Regions from separate parts of the Exiguobacterium sp. s6 genome, predicted to be linked through region 1. Evidence: riboswitches for the same ligand, from Rfam matches in the RefSeq annotation. Region 1 holds a riboswitch; the other holds the start of a gene.
The links. Region 1 has a riboswitch for FMN ahead of ribD (bifunctional diaminohydroxyphosphoribosylaminopyrimidine deaminase/5-amino-6-(5-phosphoribosylamino)uracil reductase RibD). Riboswitches for the same ligand answer to the same signal wherever they lie in the genome.

Region 1 (3,498 bases):
CGAACGTCTTGACGATATGGTAATGGCTCGGTGCTTTAGGATGAAGCTTGCGCCATTCCTGATATTTTTTGAGCGTGATGATCGATCCCATGTCGCGCGAGTAGAGGGCGAGCGTCTCGATGATATCTTCGCGCGTGTACTTCGGCATTTTATCTGGGAGGTCGACGGTCGCCTCTCCATGCCATTCGTAGCCGGCGATGGCGAGCGCCTCGGCCCATGACCCGAACTGTCGGATAATCGACTCGGGAGATGGCCAGCTTTGTTCCATCGCGAAGCGACGATACACAGAGCGACGTGGACGTTCCTTCAACAAGTCGCCGAGTAGACGGATACAGTGAATCATCCTCTGTTGCTCGGTGGACAAGTGGTGGGATTTAGTGGATAGCGTTTGACTCAATGATGGTTCCTCCTTCCATGGACTCATATCTGAACCGACAAAGATGACGAAGTTGCTTCTACAATCATACTATCGGCCAGTTTTTACAATTTATAAGTGCATTCTTCAAGTTTTTTTTAAACCGATTTTATGAACCGATAGGTCTAAAGCCCTGGTTACACTTTGAAAAAATGGTAACAGTTCTATTACAAATTTAATATTAAATGGGTTCAATTGTAAACAAAAAGTTTTATGATGGCGTAAATGTCATATTCTGTACGAAAAAGTACCCAACTGGCCAATGGGGTCATCACCGTTGCACCAGTTGAGTACTCTTCTATAATAAATTTAATTTTCAGACTAATCAATGAAAGTTTTGAAAATAACGAATTTTTTTTGAAAGGCTGGTCAGTGAAACAGACGGTCTGCTAAAATAATGGAATTGATGTAAAAAAGAAAAGAGGATATTACGATATGACAATATGGTTGTTCTACTTACTGCTCGGTTTGATTCAAGGCTTCACGGAGCCGATCCCGATTTCGTCAAGCGGTCACTTGGTCATCTTCCAAGAGCTGTTCGATATCGAACTGCCGGGACTCTCGTTCGAGATATTCGTGAACTTTGCCTCGCTGCTCGCCGTCTTGACGATTTATCGGAAAGACGTCGTCCGTCTCGTCGTCAGTCTGTGGACGTTCTTATTTAAGAAAGATCGCAGCGACGAGACGATGATTGATGTTAAGTTCATCGGGCTCTTGCTCGTCGCGACCGTCCCGGCTGGTTTGCTCGGTGTCTTGTTCGGTGATTGGATCGGGGAGACGCTCGGTGGAGTCGCCACGGTCGGTTACACGCTCATCTTGACCGGGCTTGCGCTCTGGTTCATCCGCAACATGCGCGGGAACAAAGGCGACGGCGGCATCACGCTCCGCGACGCGATTTTGATTGGACTTGCTCAAGCGGTCGCACTCATTCCAGGGATCAGCCGCTCCGGCGCCACAATCGTCATGGCGATGCTCCTCGGCATCAAGCAAGAGTCGGCCCTCCGCTTCTCGTTCTTCTTATTCATCCCGGTCAGTCTCGGGACGATGATTTTAGATGGACCGGCGCTGTTCACGAATCCGGAAACGCGTGAACTGTTTGGACCGCTCATCTTGGCGTTCATCGCCTCGTATGCGCTCACGGCCATCTCGCTCAAATGGTTCCAACACATCATGGCGAAAGGCGAGCTCAAATATTTCTCGTTCTATTGCTGGATCGTCGGTCTTCTCGTCGTCCTATTCTTGGCATGATTGTGAAGGCGCTGCTCAAACGAGCGGCGCCTTTTTGCGCATTTCGTTTTGCCATCGATTTATTTTTGCGCTAAAGTGGAAGCGTACAAACAAATATTCCTTCGGGGTCGGGTGAAAGTCCCAACCGGCGGTGATAGGCGCGAGCCTTAAGTCCGTGACCCGGGCGCACTTGTGCGAACGGTGGATCTAGTGCGATTCTAGAGCCGACAGTATAGTCTGGATGGGAGAAGGAAACAGAACAGGTCCACGCGACCTGTAGTTCGTCGTACGTTTTTCTGTAAAGAAAACGCTTATTTGGCTTGCCCAAATGACGACCGACACCTCCCACCGAGACCTTGAGGATCATTCCTTGAGGTCTTTTTGTTTGTGCGAAATAAGGAGGGAGATTATGAATCAGTACATGCAACAAGCTATCCAATTGGCCAAGTCCGCCTCATCGACCGGCATCAACCCGCGCGTCGGCGCCGTCGTCGTCAAGGACGGCCGGGTCGTCGGGTTCGGCGCTCACTTGAAGGCAGGGGAAGCGCACGCCGAGGTGCACGCCATCCGCATGGCCGGCGCTGCCGCCTACGGTGCGACGATGTACGTCACGCTCGAACCGTGCTCGCATTACGGCAAGACGCCGCCGTGTGCCGACCTGCTCGTCGAGTCTGGCATCAAGCGTGCCGTCATCTCGATGGAAGACCCGAATCCGCTCGTCTCAGGGCGCGGCATCGCCCGGTTGAAAGCGGCCGGGATTGACGTCGAGGTCGGGTTGCTCGAAAGCGAGGCGCGAGCGCTCAATACGGCGTTCTTGCGGTCGCTCGAGACGAGACGACCGTACGTCATCTTGAAGACGGCGACGAGCCTCGACGGCAAAGTCGCGCTTGATCACGGTGACAGCAAATGGGTGACCGGGACGGAAGCGAGACAGGACGTCCATGAACTGCGTGCGACGGTCGATGCCATCTTGACCGGTGTCGGCACCGTGCTCGCCGATGATCCGGCCCTGACTGTCAGGCTCGACCGCGAGACGACACAGCCGCTCCGCATCGTGCTCGACCGTGAGTTGCGTACGCCGCTATCGAGCCAGCTCGTGCGGACGGCGAACGACAATCCGGTGCTTCTGTACACGACGTCGGACGACCGAGCGAAACGTGACGCGCTGGCAGCGAATGGCGTCGAAATCGCCGACTACACATCGCTCGAAGCTGTCCTACAAGACGTCTACGCACGCGGCATCGGCCGCCTGCTCGTTGAAGCGGGACCGACGCTCGTCACTTCACTCTTGGACGGACAGTTCGTCGACGAGTGGGTCATGTACCAGTCGCCACGCGTATTCGGCGGCAAGGGCGGTTTCTACCGCTCGCATCATGATGGGCCGCTCGATGCGGTCGAACGGTATGAGGTTCAATCGGTGGAGACGCTCGGCACCGACATCAAACTGATCATGCGAAAGGAGGAGTCCAATGTTCACGGGAATCGTTGAAGAGATTGGTAGTGTCAAGGCAGTAAAGCGGAACGGTCCGTCTCTCCGGCTCACGCTGAGCGGAAAGATCGTCCTCGAGGATGTGAAGCTCGGTGACAGCATCTCTGTCAACGGCATCTGTCTCACGGTGACGACGTTCGACCGTGATAGTTTCTCGGTCGACGTCATGCCGGAGACGCTCAAGGCGTCGAGTCTCGACGGGGTCCGCCCCGGTACGAGCGTCAACTTGGAGCGGGCCATGCCCGCGAACGGACGCTTCGGCGGCCATTTCGTCTCGGGTCACGTCGACGGGGTCGGGCGTATCGTCAAAAAACGGTCGCTCGCGAACGCCGTCTATGTCGACATCAGCTGTGAGCCGTCGCTCCTC
Region 2 (3,498 bases), 220 kb from region 1:
ACGATCGGCTCTTCCCGTCGGACGGCGTCGATATAAAACTTGAGACGGTCTGTATAGTCGTCGGGTCCGAGCACGATTGGCAAGCGGACCGTCGCGACCGGGAACGAGGCGCGATGGAAGAAATAAGACTCAGCCTCTCGCTTCCCTTGCCCGTAATCATGTTCGGATTCGAGATGATAGTCATGATGGAGCGGATTGAAATCACTTTCTTTCAACTCGGCGTCTGGCGCATAAACCGACATCGTCGACGTGAGCACATATTTACCGACCTGGTCCATGAAAGCGTCCGAGGCGATCTTTGCCTGGTACGGGTTAAAGCAAATATTGTCATAGACGAGGTCGTAATGGTCGCGTGACAAATCTTTCATCGTCGCCACCGACTGCCGGTCCCCTTTGATCGACCGGATGCCCTCCGCCTCGGGTACTTGCAGTTGTCCACGCGTCACAATCGTCACATCGTCACCGGCCTCCGCCAACCGAAGCGCCAACCGCTTTCCAAAATAGCGTGAGCCACCGAAAATCAATACTTTTCTCATCGTCCCTGCCCCTCCTACATGAAATGACATCTCTTTTCATTTTCCCTTGCATCCTCTCGACTAATCTTCCACATCCTTGAATATTTTTGTTATTCTTATATATATAGACAAGAAAGAGGCGAGACGCATGCATCAGATCACATTAGAAAAAGGATGGTCGTGTGAATTACCGACACAATATGCCATTTACCAAAGCTTATCGGACTTCAGCCGTTACTCGGTCCTTGACCAAGAGGAAGAGAGCGTCTGTTCGTTCCGCATCACGAACGACACGTGTAAAATCACAGCGTTTCGTCCTTGGCAACATCAAATCGAGTTAGACGCGGCTTCGAAACTCATTCGATTAATTCTGATTGAAGAGACAGACTGAATACAAAAAAGGCCAATCATGAACATGATTGGCCTTTCGTTTAGCAATCCCCAGGTGTCCCGGCGTTCGACGCCGTCCGGAAACTCGAGCCGCAACCGCACGTGGCGATGGCGTTCGGGTTTTTAATCGTGAAGCCGCCTCCGAGCATCGACTGCTTATAGTCGATCTCGAGACCGTCGACGACCCCGTGATCGGCTTCGGCGACGATGACACGGACGCCGTGGTGGTCAAACTGAACGTCCTTGTCTGTCTTATCCTCATCAAACCCCATCCCGTAAGACAGGCCGGTACACCCGCCCCCTTGCACTTTGATCCGCAAGTACTGGTCGTCGGGGCGTTCGGTCTGTTTCATCATATCGATGACTTGTAATGCGGCTGATTCTGTCAAATGAATCATCTGAACTCCTCCTTCGTTATCTTAACTTCAAGTCAACTGACTTGAGATTTTGTGAAATATCTTGTATAACTAAACTGTAACAAAAAAAATTAAATCGTTCCATCTTCGGGGCAGGGTGAAATTCCCGACCGGCGGTATTGAAGACAAGTTCTTCTCAGCCCGTGAGCGAGCAAGGCGTTGCTTGCTGATTTCGTGAGATTCGAAAGCCGACAGTAAAGTCTGGATGGGAGAAGATGGCGGCATCCGACCGATATCCGGATGTTTTCTTCGGCGTGGTCTAAACACCGATGAGAGCATCTATTTCGTATGCGCGTAAACTCTCCCGATTGTTTGATACAATCGGGTTTTTCTATGCGACGGGTGCCATTCATCAAGGAGCGACAAAAGGAGAGATTTTGATGAAAACAACGCGCAACAAACGATTGACAACACTGGTGACGCTATCGATGCTCGGGGCCATTTCTTTTGTCCTCATGCTCTTTAACTTCCCGCTGCCTTTCCTACCACCGTTCCTAAAAGTGGATTTCAGTGACATTCCCGCGCTCGTCGCCGGGATCGTGTTCTCCCCACTCGCAGGCGTCGTGGTCGTCGCTCTAAAAAACGTCCTCTACTATGTCTTCAACGGTGGCGGCGTTCCGGTCGGTGAAGTCGCGAACTTCTTTGCAGGTGTCGCCTTCATGTATCCGGTCGCATGGTTCTACCATAAACGTAAAACGAATAAAGCGCTCGCTTCAGGCCTCGTGGCCGGTACGATCACGATGGCACTCAGCTTGGCGATCTTGAACTATTTGCTCATCTTACCAGCCTACGCGTTCTTCTTCGGCATGACCGAGATGGCGCAACCGGCAGTCAAAACGGACCTCGTCCTATACGGTATCTTGCCGTTCAACTTCATTAAGGCCTTGTTGATCAGCGCCTTGTTCGTCCCACTCTTCCTCAAATTGAAGCCGTGGATCGAACGCCAGCGCATGCAACTTCAAGCGTAACTGACAAGCACCTAGACCCCGGTCTAGGTGCTTTTTGTATAGGTACGCTATGCTAATGAGAGAATAGGAGGAGATGGATTGAACACGACTGAAGATGTGACCCATTTTTTAGAGACTGATGTGGAACTGATGCGTCTGTTGACAATCGTCGCTTCGCTCGGTTTACCCGATTGGTGGATTTGTGCCGGATACGTGCGGGCAAAAATATGGGATGACGCGCACGGCTACGAAGTACCGACGCCGACCGAGGACGTCGATGTCATCTACTTTGACCGATCTCACATCGACGAGGCGATTGAAAAACAGTATGAGGCACAACTGCACGACCTGTTACCGAACGTCCCTTGGTCGGTCAAAAACCAGGCCCGCATGCATCTGGTCAATCAATTGCCACCGTATCAATCTGCGGTCGACGCCTTGGCCCATTTCCCTGAGACGGTCACGGCCATCGGTGTCAGTCTTGATGCGGGCGGACGCTTGAAGCTGGCCGCCCCTTACGGTATCGACGACATAGTCGAACTAAAGTTACGACCGACCCCGGCCTTTGCGAACGACTCTTCACAACATCATATTTATCGAGCCCGGATTAATAAAAAGAATTGGCAAGCCACTTGGCCGAGACTCCAAGAAGTGGATATACCTCGTCAGGGATGATAAACACTAGTGAAACCCACCGCCTTACGGTCGGTTTTTTGCTGTTCATTCATAAACGTCACAACGAAAAAGAGTGACCACCGAAGTGATCACTCTGAGTATACCGTGTTTGATTAGAGAAGAAGACCAGCGAGTGTCGCTGACATCAAGTTGGCAAGCGTACCTGCGAGAATCGCGAGGACACCCATGCGCGCGATGTCGTTCCGACGGTTCGGCGCCATTCCACCAAGACCACCGAGAAGGATGGCGAGTGATGAGATGTTGGCGAATCCACAGAGTGCGAACGCGATCATAGCTTCCGTACGTGCCGAGAGGTCACCAGAACCGATGATTGGTGCGAATTCAGAGAAAGCGACGAATTCGTTCAACACGAGTTTTTGTCCGAGGAAGCTACCGAATTGAACAGCATCTGCCCATGGCACACCGATCACGAATGCGAGCGGTGCGAACACATAACCAAGAATCAATTGAAGCGTGAGACCGTCGAAACCGAACAAGCCACCGATTCCACCGAGAATCAAGTTAACGAGCGCGATCAATGAAACGAAGGCGAGA

Region 2: another riboswitch for FMN. It lies ahead of KNP75_RS04140 (ECF transporter S component); the one in region 1 lies ahead of ribD (bifunctional diaminohydroxyphosphoribosylaminopyrimidine deaminase/5-amino-6-(5-phosphoribosylamino)uracil reductase RibD).

The regions. Positions count from the first base shown of each region.
Region 1 covers NZ_JACSLN010000001.1:573,056-576,553, forward strand. The annotation lists gene KNP75_RS02990 (homing endonuclease associated repeat-containing protein) at 1-397, opposite strand, end outside; gene KNP75_RS02995 (undecaprenyl-diphosphate phosphatase) at 851-1,663, shown strand; FMN riboswitch at 1,757-1,899, shown strand; gene ribD (bifunctional diaminohydroxyphosphoribosylaminopyrimidine deaminase/5-amino-6-(5-phosphoribosylamino)uracil reductase RibD) at 2,052-3,131, shown strand; gene ribE (riboflavin synthase) at 3,112-3,498, shown strand, end outside.
Region 2 covers NZ_JACSLN010000001.1:794,428-797,925, reverse strand. The annotation lists gene KNP75_RS04155 (NAD-dependent epimerase/dehydratase family protein) at 1-536, opposite strand, end outside; gene KNP75_RS04150 (hypothetical protein) at 664-906, shown strand; gene KNP75_RS04145 (HesB/IscA family protein) at 947-1,303, opposite strand; FMN riboswitch at 1,401-1,542, shown strand; gene KNP75_RS04140 (ECF transporter S component) at 1,702-2,289, shown strand; gene KNP75_RS04135 (nucleotidyltransferase family protein) at 2,419-2,943, shown strand; gene KNP75_RS04130 (NupC/NupG family nucleoside CNT transporter) at 3,057-3,498, opposite strand, start outside.